DNA from 3 places in the Mesorhizobium sp. M1142 genome. Region 1 is predicted to be linked to each of the others. Evidence: predicted binding sites of a transcription regulator. Region 1 holds the regulator's gene; each other region holds the start of a gene.
What was found. Region 1 encodes LexA, which represses DNA repair genes until DNA is damaged. Its sites were predicted from a motif close to TGTTCNNNNTGTGTTCNG; they were not measured.
Positions count from the first base shown of each region.

Region 2: a site for LexA is predicted at 2,544-2,561, ahead of recA (recombinase RecA). Genes of this name have one in related genera too.
Region 3: a site for LexA is predicted at 2,238-2,255, ahead of parE (DNA topoisomerase IV subunit B). Genes of this name have one in related genera too.

Region 1 is NZ_JAMYMK010000010.1:179,004-183,242, reverse strand. It holds gene NKH42_RS18485 (ComEC/Rec2 family competence protein) at 1-1,584, shown strand, start outside; gene lexA (transcriptional repressor LexA) at 1,578-2,312, opposite strand; gene kynU (kynureninase) at 2,761-4,008, shown strand; gene NKH42_RS18470 (hormone-sensitive lipase) at 4,105-4,239, shown strand, end outside.
Region 2 is NZ_JAMYMK010000007.1:227,163-231,401, reverse strand. It holds gene alaS (alanine--tRNA ligase) at 1-1,061, opposite strand, end outside; gene recA (recombinase RecA) at 1,322-2,419, opposite strand; gene NKH42_RS14510 (PfkB family carbohydrate kinase) at 2,697-3,629, shown strand; gene NKH42_RS14505 (TfoX/Sxy family protein) at 3,664-3,987, opposite strand; gene NKH42_RS14500 (GFA family protein) at 4,079-4,239, shown strand, end outside.
Region 3 is NZ_JAMYMK010000009.1:9,129-13,367, forward strand. It holds gene gcvP (aminomethyl-transferring glycine dehydrogenase) at 1-809, shown strand, start outside; gene NKH42_RS16280 (GGDEF domain-containing protein) at 882-2,051, opposite strand; gene parE (DNA topoisomerase IV subunit B) at 2,326-4,239, shown strand, end outside.

The sequences.
Region 1 (4,239 bases):
TCCATCGCCGACCATATCCGCAGCCGCATCGGCGGCGCCGAGGGCGAGATTGCTGCTGCGCTGATCGTTGGCGTGCGCGCCGGCATTCCCGAGGAGATCAACGAAGCGATGCGGCGTACAGGCATCTACCACATCATCTCCATCTCGGGGCTGCATATGGCGTTGGTCGCCGGCACCATCATGGCGCTGCTGCGCGGCGCCTTTGCGCTGTTTCCCGACTTCTCATCGCGACGGCCGGTCAAGAAATATGCCGCAGCCGCCGCGCTTTTTTCGATCGCGGCGTACCTCGTCTTTTCCGGCGTTGTGGTGGCGGCCGAACGCAGCTTCATCATGCTGGCGGTGATGCTCATCGCCGTGCTGTTCGACCGGGCCGCGCTCACCATGCGCAATCTGGCGATCTCGGCCATCGCGGTCATTCTGGTGTCGCCGCACGAGGTGGTCGGTCCGAGCTTCCAGATGTCCTTCGCCGCGACGGCGGCCCTTGTCGGCGCCTATGCCGGCTGGTCCGATTACCGCACCGGCAGGGCCACCACGCCGCCGCCCCGGCGATCGCCGCTACGCTTGGCCACGCGAAAGGTCCTGCTGGGCATGGGCGGCCTGGCGATGACCTCGATCATTGCAGGGAGCGCCACGGCGCTTTTCGCCATATGGCATTTCCAGCGCGTAGCGCCGCTCAGCCTGTTCGCCAATCTGGCCATCATGCCTATCGTCTCACTGGTCGTCATGCCCTTCGCCGTGCTCAGCGCGCTGGCGATGCCGTTCGGCGCGGATGGGCCTTTCCTTTACGTGATGGGCAAAGGGCTGACGGCGATGATCGCCCTGTCCGGTTGGATCTCCGAGCGCTCGCCGATCGATGCGGTGGGTCTGATTTCGCTGAGATCTGTCCTTCTGGTGACGATCGCCCTCGTCGTTGCCAGCATGGCGACGACCTGGTTGCGGCTCGCGGCAATTCCTTTTGCGCTCGCCGGCTTGCTAACGACAACGCAGACGCGCGTACCCGACGTATTGATCTCGGAGGACGCACGGCTGGTCGCGCTGCCGATCGGCAGCGGTGAGCTCGCCGTCAACCGGGCACGCCCGAATGAGTTCACGATCGACAACTGGAAACGCGCGCTCACATCAGAGGCTATCGTCGCGCCGGAAACACCTGGAAAGAACGATCCGCAATTCGACATTGCCGATCCGGCCGACCTACCGCCGGGCATGCCGTTCATTTGCACGGACGGTCTCTGCCTCGCCAGGCATCCATCCGGCGCGATCATTGCGCAAGCCAAGGACCGCGATACCGCACGGCCAGCCTGCGCCTTCGCCAGCTTGATCGTCATCGACGACGCCACCGCCCATAATCCCTGCTACTACGACCGGCTGGTCCTCGTCGTCACCAAACGGCAACTGGCGCGCGCGGGAAGTGCGGCCGTCTATTTCGATCCACAAGCGGCAACACGCGCCGAAATCCGCTTCGCCGTCGAAAAATCATACCGGCCCTGGCACGTGCAGCGGAAATTTTCACGCGCGGCGCGCGGCCTGCCGCCATACCGCAGAGCCGACAATCCAAAAGCCGGCACCAAGGGCGCAACTCAGTAGCGGCGGATCAGCCCAACGAGCTTGCCCTGCACCTTGACCCTGTCTGGTCCAAAGATGCGCGTCTCGTAGGCCGGATTGGCGGCCTCCAGGGCGATCGAGGCGCCCTTGCGGCGGAACCGCTTCAGCGTCGCTTCCTCCTCGTCGACCAAGGCCACCACGATCTCACCGGGGCTCGCCGTATCGGCGTTGCGGATGATCACCGTGTCGCCGTCGAAAATGCCAGCCTCGATCATCGAATCGCCTTTGACCTCGAGCGCATAATGCTCGCCGCCCATGATCATATCCGGCGGCACCGAAATCGAATGCGTCTGGTGCTGGATAGCATCGATCGGCACACCAGCGGCGATGCGGCCCATTACCGGGATCGAAACGGCGGCGACGACATCGTCGTCATTGCCGGCTGCAGGGACGCGCGACGATGTGGGCTTGCCCTGCCGAGGGGCACCTTGCCCAAGACTGCCCTGGATGACACTCGGCGAGAACTTGCGTGCCGCATTGAGGCCGGGGGCGATCGAGTCAGGCAGGCGTAGTACCTCCAGCGCACGGGCCCGGTTGGGCAAACGGCGAATGAAGCCGCGCTCCTCCAGCGCCGTAATCAGTCGGTGGATTCCGGATTTGGAAGCCAGGTCGAGCGCTTCCTTCATCTCGTCGAAGGAAGGTGGGATACCGCTTTCCTTCAACCTTTCGTGGATGAACATAAGCAGTTCGTGTTGTTTGCGTGTCAGCATAGCGACCCCCAACAGAATCAGAAAACAAACCCAGAACAGACACTATCTGTTCCAGTTGTGTTCCGCAACTGTTTAAAGTTTAATGAATGCGTTAAGGCTCGGGAAACAAACGACGTCCCCTACCGGCGTACCGTATTTTCACCGCCGCGAGCCTCATCCCCTTGATTCTGCTTTCGTTTGCGCCGTTCTGGCCTCCTTGAAGGCGGCACTGGCATCGGCCGTCGGTCGGCAAAGGGCACGGAATTGAACCCGTATCGACTGTGCGGTTTGGTCAATGCACCGTGAACGAAACGAACTCAAAACGCCAACCTCGGGCTAACTCCAGGTTTCCACCGCCTGGTCAGGCTGCTTCTCGCCGGTGGAGCCTTGCTACGCGCTACCCGGTAATGGAAGAACAGTTGATGCGTGTCCGGCGTTGCGTTGGATTTTTTGAGGGAGCAGGCAAATCATGACGGGAATTCCCGATCTCGTGGCCGTAAAGGCGATGGATGCCGCGGATCCGCTGGGCGCGATGCGCGACCGCTTTGTCTTGCCGCAAGGAGTGATCTATCTCGACGGCAATTCGCTAGGAGCTGCTTCACGTGCCGCTTTCGATGAATTGTACAAGGCCGCGACCGAAGAATGGTCGCATGATCTCATCCGCGCATGGAACACGGCCGGCTGGTTCAACATGCCGCTTGAACTTGGCGACCAGCTAGGGCGCCTGATCGGTGCCGCGGTCGGCCAGACGGTGGTCTGCGATACGACGTCGGTCAACATCTACAAGCTGCTGCACGCCGCCATGGCCATGCGACCGGAGCGGCAGGTCATCGTCGCCGAGGGCGATAGTTTTCCGACAGACCTCTACATGGCTGAGGGTGTGGTTTCGACGCGAAAAGATGCGCTGCTGCGCCTCTCGGGGGTCGACGCGCCGACCATCGAAGAGCTGATCGACGAACGCACCGCGGTGGTGCTGGTCAACCACGTCAACTACAAGTCGGGCGAACTGCGCGACATGCCGACGCTGACGCGCAGGGCTCAGGAAGCCGGGGCGATGATCGTCTGGGATCTCTGCCACACCGCCGGCGCGATGCCAGTCGAGCTCGACAAGGCAAACGCCGATTTTGCCGTTGGCTGCACCTACAAATATCTGAATGGCGGCCCGGGCGCGCCTGCCTTCATCTATGTGGCTGAGCGGCATCTTTCCGACATCCAGCAGCCGCTCACCGGCTGGTGGGGCCATGCACGGCCCTTCGCCTTCGAGCCAGGCTATGCGGCCGGCACCGGCATCCGCCGGTTTCTGTGCGGCACCCAGCCGGTCCTGTCGATGCGCACGCTGAAGGGCGCGCTCGACATCTGGAACGATGTCGACATGACGGCGGTGCGCAAGAAGAGCATCGCGCTGGCGGATCTGTTCATCGAGCTTGTCGAGGCAAAGTGCGGCACTTACGGGCTCACGCTCGAAAGCACGCGCGATGGGGAAAAACGCGGCAGCCAGATTTCATTCATGCATGAGCATGGCTACCAGGTCATGCGCGCGCTGATCGAACGTGGCGTGATCGGCGATTTTCGCGCGCCATCGACCATGCGCTTCGGCTTCACCCCGCTCTATGTCGGCTATGCCGATGTCTGGCAGGCCGTCAAAGTGCTTGAGGATATCCTGCGCACCGGTGCGTGGAAGGATGCGCGCTTCGCCATCAAAGCAGCTGTCACTTGAGATTGATGCGAGAGCTGGAATCGTGAGGCTGGCGACGACGTGCCGCGCGATGCTCACGGCTAGGTTGCAAGGCCATATTGCCAGGGAGGGCGCAGGGTGTTCGAACGTCACATTGCCGATTGGGACAACGCCTATGCCAACGGCGCCAACATAGCCGGCAGCGATCGCTGGCCGGCGGCCTGGATCGAGCCCGCGCGGGTTTTCCGCGACGTGCTTTCGACCGAGGGCAGG
Region 2 (4,239 bases), on a different contig from region 1:
AGCTTCAGCGTCTCGGTGATCATCTGTTCGCCGCGCACCAGTTCCGGGTAGGCTTGCCCCATCTCGCGGACCAGCGCCGGCACCAGGCGCCACATCAGCGGATCGCGGGCGCCGAGCAACTGCGCGTGGCGCATGGCGCGGCGCATGATGCGACGAAGCACGTAGCCGCGTCCTTCGTTGGACGGCAGCACGCCGTCGGCGACCAGGAAGCAGGACGAACGCAAATGGTCGGCGATGACCCGGAACGATGCGACGGTGTCCGCATCCGGACCTTTGCCGAGCGCCGACGATGCAGCGTCGATCAGGTGGCGGAACAGGTCGGTTTCGAAGACGCTTTCAACCCCTTGCAGGATGGAGGCCATGCGCTCGAGGCCCATGCCCGTGTCGATCGACGGACGCGGCAGGTCGACGCGCTCTTCCTTCGTCACCTGTTCATACTGCATGAACACCAGGTTCCAGAATTCGAGGAACCGGTCGCCATCCTCCTCGGGGCTGCCGGGGGGACCGCCCCAGATATGCTCGCCACGGTCGATGAATATCTCCGAACACGGCCCGCAAGGCCCGGTGTCACCCATTGCCCAGAAGTTGTCCGAAGTCGCGATGCGGATGATGCGATCGTCCGAAAGGCCGGCGATCTTCTTCCAGTACGAGGCCGCCTCGTCGTCGGTGTGGTAGACGGTGACCAGCAGCTTGTCCTTCTTCAGCCCGAACTCCCTGGTGATCAGGTTCCAGGCAAGCTCTATGGCGCGCTCCTTGAAATAGTCGCCGAAGGAGAAATTGCCGAGCATCTCGAAGAAGGTCAGGTGGCGCGCAGTGTAGCCGACATTGTCGAGGTCGTTGTGCTTGCCGCCGGCGCGAACACTCTTCTGGGCAGTCGTGGCGCGCGAATAGGGCCGCTTCTCCAGACCGGTGAAAACGTTCTTGAACTGCACCATGCCGGCATTGGTGAACATAAGCGTCGGGTCGTTGCGCGGCACCAGCGGGCTTGACGCGACGACCTCGTGACCTTCCTTGCGAAAATAGTCGAGAAATGCCGACCGGATCTCGTTGACGCCACTCATGAATACTGCCTTTTCGAGAGAACCGCCGGCTGCCGGCGGAAAATAGACATGGCCTTTTAGCGGTCGCACCGCAGCCTGTCCAGAAACACCAAACGGGCTCAAATCCCCGCTTTCACCAGCGCTTTGAAATGGCTTCTGCCCCGCCGTCAAACGCAAACCGCCGGCACGGGGCCGGCGGTTCGAAACGCATCGATTACGCAAACTCAAAATCAAAACATCAAATCGAAACCCGGCTGAGGCTCCGCGAGGCGTCGCCTGCCCTACATCACCCCAGCGTCGTCCTCGAAACCGTCGTCGCTGCTTTCGGAGCCGCCGTTTTCAAGGAATTTCTCGGCGATCAGCCCGGCATTCTGTCGCAGCGCCAGCTCGATCTCGCGCGCCGTGTCGGGATTATCGCGCAGGAACAGTTTTGCGTTTTCGCGGCCCTGGCCAAGACGCTGCGAATTGTAGGAGAACCAGGCGCCCGACTTTTCGACCACGCCGGCCTTGACGCCGAGATCGACCAGCTCGCCGGTCTTGGAGACGCCCTCGCCATACATGATGTCGAACTCGACCACCTTGAAGGGCGGCGCCAGCTTGTTCTTGACCACCTTGACGCGGGTCTGGTTGCCGACGACCTCGTCGCGATCCTTGACCGAGCCGATGCGGCGGATGTCGAGGCGGACCGAAGCATAGAATTTCAGCGCATTGCCGCCGGTCGTCGTCTCGGGCGACCCGAACATGACGCCGATCTTCATGCGGATCTGGTTGATGAAGATGACCATGGTGTTGGAGCGCGAGATCGAGGCGGTGAGCTTGCGCAGTGCCTGGCTCATCAGGCGCGCCTGCAGGCCGGGCAGCGAATCGCCCATCTCGCCTTCGATTTCCGCCCGCGGCGTCAGCGCCGCCACCGAATCGACCACCAGCACGTCGATGGCGCCGGAGCGCACCAGCGTGTCGCAGATCTCCAGCGCCTGCTCGCCGGTATCGGGCTGCGAGATCAATAGGTTTTCGAGATCGACGCCGAGCTTGCGGGCATAGACCGGGTCGAGCGCGTGCTCGGCATCGACGAAGGCGCAGATGCCGCCCTTCTTCTGGGCTTCGGCCACCGTGTGCAGCGCCAGCGTCGTCTTGCCCGAGCTTTCCGGCCCGTAGATCTCGACGATGCGGCCGCGCGGCAGGCCACCGACGCCAAGCGCGATGTCCAGCCCAAGCGAGCCGGTCGGCACTGTTTCGATCTCGACGACCTGCTCGTTTGCGCCGAGCCGCATGATCGAGCCTTTGCCGAAGGCACGCTCGATTTGCGACAGCGCCGCATCCAGAGCCTTTGATTTGTCCACCGCTTTGTCCTCTACAAGCCGCAAAGAATTCTGAGCCATGATACATCACCCCGTGGTCGTCAATGGAGGCCGGACAATCCCGCAATCCTTAAAAGAATGTACCTCGTTTGTTCTCATTTGTCAATGAGCGGCAAGGATTTGAAAAATAACGGATATCCATATTTGTTCTATTTTTGTTTCGTAAATTTGCTTCCCAATGCCTCCCGCCTCGCATGCGGCGCCGCTGCCGTCACCAACCGAATCGCACCCGCGATTGCAGGGTTCCGCCCAGCGACCTAGTCTCCTCCCGCGCAACAGCAAAGGGCATTTTGCCGGCATGATGAACTCCCCGACGATCCTGGCCGTGGGCGGCGCCTATATCGAGCGGCGCGGCCGGGTTGCCGGCGCCTTCGTGCCAGCCGCCTTGAACCCCGGCACGATGCGCGAGCATGTTGGCGGCGCCGTCTTCAACGCCTTGCGCTGGGCGGTGCGACGCGGCGCCTCGGCCTCGCTGCTTTCGGTGCGCGGCGGCGATGCCCTTGGCGACACGGTCTTGCGCGCCGTCACCGAGGCCGGCATTGCCGACCTGTCGGCGGTGTTCCTCGACCGGGCAACGCCAAGCCATACGATGCTGATCGATAGCGATGGCGGACTGATCGCCGGCCTTGCCGACATGGTGCTCTACGAGCTGGCGCTTCCCAAGCAAATTCGCCGCGCCAAGGTGCGCGAAGCTATCGGTTCGGCCGATGCGATCCTGTGCGACGCCAACCTGCCGTCGACCGCGCTGGAGCGGATGGCGGCACTCGCCGCCGGCAAGGCGGTGTTTGCGCTTGCCGTCTCGCCCAACAGAGCGGCGCGGCTGACGCCGGTGCTCGGACTTCTAGCGCTGGCCTTCATGAACCGGCACGAGGCCGGCGTGATCGCCGGCGTTGACATCGATGCTGACGATCAAGGCGTCATCGACGGCCTGAGACGCGCCGGCCTGAAAAGCGGCGTGGTCACCGACGGCGACGGTCCGGTGCTCGGTTTCGACCAAACCGGCGCGTTCTCGATCTCGCCACGGCCGCTACAAAAACGGACCGACGTTGCCGGCGCCGGCGACGCATTGGCAGGCGCCACGATCGCTGCCCTGCTGCGCGGCCTGACGCTGCGCGCGGCACTGCGCGAAGGCATTGCCGCCGCGGCGCTCGCCGTCGAGCGCGCCGCCTTCACCAGCGCCAGCTTTGCCGAGGCGCTGGCGCTCGTGCCCGAGGCGCGGGAACTGGCGTGAAATGCGGCCCGGAATTGCCGAAGCATGACGCAGCCTATTTGCCGGCGCGCCGTCCTGCCTCGTAGGCACGCCGCGCCCAGATCGCCATCTCGTCTGGATCGTCGAAAGCGCTGTCGGGAACGCTCCAATAGGGCATAGACACGAGCTTGCCGTGGCGCGAGTCGGTGTAGGTCCATTGCCGGCACCCGGCCGCTTCGAAATCCGGCGCGCTTTCGGCGTCCGCCTTCAGCATCAGTTCGCCACGGACGACGATGGCGACGATGACGCCGTCGAAATAGATGCCCTTGCCGCCGAACATCCTGCGGATGCTGACCGGGCCGAGGCCTTCGAAAAGCTCTTCTATGCGCTCGTTGTCCATGCGGCGATCATGTCACCCGGATTTCCCCTTGTCATCGACGTAACCGGCACCATCCTGACAAGTTCAGAATCAAATTTCGTCGGAGTTTTTCATGCCGCTTCTGCTCAAAGGATCTTGCCGGTGCAATGCCGTGCGTTTCGAGGTGGAAAGCCACACGCCCGTGCCGTTCATGCTGTGCTATTGCTCGATCTGCCGCAAGCAGCAGGGCGGCGGCGGTTTCGCCATCAATCTCGGCGCCGATTACGAGACGCT
Region 3 (4,239 bases), on a different contig from region 1:
TCGCCCGTCCCGGCGATATCGGCGCCGACGTCTGCCACATGAACCTGCACAAGACCTTCTGCATCCCGCATGGCGGCGGCGGCCCCGGCGTCGGCCCGATCGGCGTCAAGGCGCATCTGAAGCCGCATCTGCCCGGCCACGTCACCGAAGGCTCGGTCCATGCCGTGGCGGCGGCACCGTTCGGCAGCGCCTCGATCCTGCCGATCACCTGGATGTATATTCGCATGATGGGCGCTTCCGGCCTGAAGCAGGCGACCGAGACGGCGATCATCTCCGCCAACTATGTGTCGACGCGGCTTGGCGAGCATTTCCCCCTGCTTTACAAGGGGCGCAACGGACGCGTCGCGCATGAATGCATCCTCGACACCCGCGTGCTCAAGGACAGCGCCGGCATCAGCGTCGACGATATCGCCAAGCGGCTGATCGACTATGGCTTCCACGCGCCGACCATGTCGTTCCCGGTCGCTGGCACGCTGATGGTGGAGCCGACCGAATCCGAGCCCAAGCGCGAGTTGGATCGTTTCTGCGAAGCGATGATCGCCATAGCCGGCGAGGCAGCCAAGGTGGCGAAGGGCGAATGGCCGTTGGCCGACAATCCTCTGGTCAACGCTCCGCACACCGCCGCCGAGGCATTGGCCGGCCAGTGGACACATCCCTATTCGCGTCTGGAGGCGGCCTACCCCGCCGGCGATGCCGATACGGCAGCAAAATACTGGCCGCCGGTGTCACGCATCGACAATGTCGCCGGCGACCGCAACCTTGTCTGCTCCTGCCCGCCGCTGTCGGAATATCTGGGTGCGGCGGAATAGATCATGATTCCGAAAAGTGGAATCCGGTTTTCCGACAAGATCATGGGTCTAACAAGAAGATAGAAACCCCAATCAGGCAGAACGCAAGGCCGGCCCGTCGGCCTTGCTCGCCCGGTCCCGAACGACGACGCGATTTCGCCCGGCGCGCTTTGCCGCATAGAGTGCTGCGTCGGCTTCGGCCAGCACATCGTCGAGACCGGTGCCGTTTGTTCCGCCAAAGCCGATGCCGCCGCTGACTGTGCTTCGCAACGGACCAAGTTGTGTGGCCACGACTTCTGTGCCGAAGGCGACGCTGATCTTGCTCGCAATGTCATAGGCCTTCTCTTCCGTCATCCGCGACATGACGAGCACGAACTCCTCGCCGCCCAACCGGAACGCGTCGACGCCGGTCCTGGCGTATTTCCTGATGACAGCGGCAAAGCGGCGCAGAACCTGGTCGCCGACCGGATGACCGAAAACGTCGTTCGTTCTCTTGAAATGGTCGAGGTCGAACATGGCGACGGACATGAACGGGCCGAAGACCCGCTCGCCGTAGAGTGCCGTCAACGCCCGCCGGTTCATCAGCCCGGTCAATGGATCGGTCATCGTCTCGGCCTTCAATTCGATCTGCGCCTGCAAATGGTGCAGGGAGAGCGTCAATGCGCCGAGCCCGGTCATGCAGGCGACGGCTACGACGGAATTCACCCGCTCGGCCCAATTGTCGGGCGCAACACCCAGCACCCATTGCCCCTTGACCAGCAGGACCGCGCCGCAAAGTCCGAACGACAGCGCACAGACGCCGCTCAGGAACGAGACGACCAGCAATATCCGGCGATCGTGACCACCCTCAATCCAGAACATCACCCCGATGAGCGAGAGCAGCGCCGTTACCGTCGCGTAGGTGACGATGAAGCCGACACCATCAAACCCGAGATACGTCGCGCCCGCGCAAACAGCCGTCGCAACCAAGGTCGGCAAGATGGCGCGCCTGTAATCGCCTATGCCGAGATATTGCATGGCCGACAGGCAGATAATCAGGAAACCGAGGCTGAGAAGCGCAAGCACGATCTGGCAGAGCCAGGCGCTTGGATCCCTGGTGTAATGCCAGAACAGCACCACATGTGCGACGAGCACGAGAATGCCGCACGCCACCGTCAGCACAAAGCGTGCCTGTGGCGCGGTGAACCAGATCGCAAACATTGTGATGCTAAGGCACGTGCCCGACAGCGCCGCCGCGAGCAGGAGCGAACTGTAATCCAACATGCGTAAGCGACAGCCTCGTGAGCGTTCCGCTGCATTCTAGGTCAGCGACAGTCCGCAAATACCGTTTTTTCAGCCAGTCTTCCGGCGTAACCTTCGGACAAGGTTTACAAAGCGTCGATGCTCCAAGCTTCGACCCCATTTCCGCCGCTTGGCTGTCGAATGGTTTTGCAGTAAGAGGCTCTATCCTCGAACGTAACAGGAACCTCCGTCGCCTGCCCGCGAAAAGCGTGGCAGTATCGGGTGGTGATTCGCAGCATCGGAATCCAGGACCGGCATGGACGACAACAACGATCTTTTCGCCAAATTGGACAAGCAGCCTCAGCCTGCTCGCGCCGCCGCGCGCCCGGCCGATCCGCTGGTGCAGGCGGCGAAGCGGCCGGCGCCCCGCGACGCCAGCGAGAGTTACAGTGCCGCCGACATCGAGGTGCTGGAGGGGCTGGAGCCGGTGCGCCGCCGCCCGGGCATGTACATTGGCGGCACCGACGACAAGGCGATGCACCATCTGTTTGCCGAGGTCATCGACAATTCGATGGACGAGGCGGTCGCCGGCCATGCGACCTTCATCGATGTCGAGCTTTCCGCCGACGGATACCTGTCAGTCACCGACAACGGCCGCGGCATTCCGGTCGATCCGCACCCGAAATTCAAGAAGCCGGCGCTCGAACTCATCATGACGACGCTGCATTCAGGCGGCAAGTTCGACAGTAAGGTTTACGAGACGTCCGGCGGCCTGCACGGTGTCGGCGTTTCCGTCGTCAACGCGCTGTCCGACCATCTCGAGGTCGAGGTCGCGATTGGGCGCAAGCTCTATCGCCAGCGCTTCTCACGAGGCGTTCCGGTGACCGGCCTTGAGCAGCTCGGCGACGTGCATAACCGGCGCGGCACGAAGATCCGCTTCCATCCAGACGAGCAGATTTTCGGCAAGGGTGCTGCTTTCGAGCCGGCGCGGCTCTACCGCATGGCGCGGTCAAAGGCCTATCTGTTCGGCGGCGTCGAAATCCGCTGGACCTGCGATCCCTCGCTGATCAAGGAAAAGGACACGACGCCGGCCAAGGCAGAATTCCATTTTCCGGGCGGCCTCAAGGACTATCTGAAAGCCTCGCTCGGCGACGAATTCCAGGTGACCCGTGAAATGTTCGCCGGCAAGAGCGAGAAGCAGGGCGGTCACGGCTCGCTCGAATGGGCCGTGACCTGGTTCGGCGGCGACGGTTTTATCAATTCCTATTGCAACACCATTCCGACCGCCGAAGGCGGCACGCATGAGGCCGGCTTCCGCAACGTGCTGACGCGCGGCTTGCGCGCCTACGCCGATCTGGTCGGCAACAAGCGCGCCTCGATCGTCACTTCCGAGGATGTGATGATCTCGGCGGCGGGCATGCTGTCGGTGTTCATCCGCGAACCGGAATTCGTCGGCCAGACCAAGGACAGGCTGGCGACGATCGAGGCGATCCGCATCGTCGAAACCGCCATCCGCGACCCGTTCGACCACTGGCTGGCGGACAATCCGCAGGAGGCCTCGAAACTGCTCGAATGGGTGATCGCGCGCGCCGACGAACGGGTGCGCCGCCGCCAGGAAAAGGAAGTGTCGCGCAAGAGTGCGGTGCGCAAGCTGCGCCTGCCCGGCAAGCTCGCCGACTGCACACAGAATGCCGCCGCCGGCGCCGAGCTCTTCATCGTCGAGGGCGATTCGGCCGGCGGTTCGGCAAAGCAGGCGCGCGACCGCGCCAGCCAGGCGGTGCTGCCGCTGCGCGGCAAGATCCTCAACGTCGCCAGTGCCGGCAGCGACAAGCTTGCCGGCAACCAGCAGATATCCGACCTGATCCAGGCCTTGGGCTGTGGCACGCGCTCGAAATACCGCGACGAGGACCTGCGTTACGACCGGGTCATCATCATGACCGATGCCGATGTCGACGGCGCCCATATCGCCTCGCTGCTGATCACCTTTTTCTACCAGGAGATGCCAAACCTGGTCCGCGGCGGCCATCTCTACCTGGCGGTGCCGCCGCTTTATTCGATCCGCCAAGGCGGCAAGGTCGGCTATGCCCGCAACGACGCGCATAAGGACGAACTCCTGCGCACCGAATTCACCGGGCGCGGCAAGGTCGAAATCGGCCGCTTCAAGGGGCTGGGCGAAATGATGGCCGCCCAGCTCAAGGAAACCACCATGGACCCGAGAAAGCGCACGCTG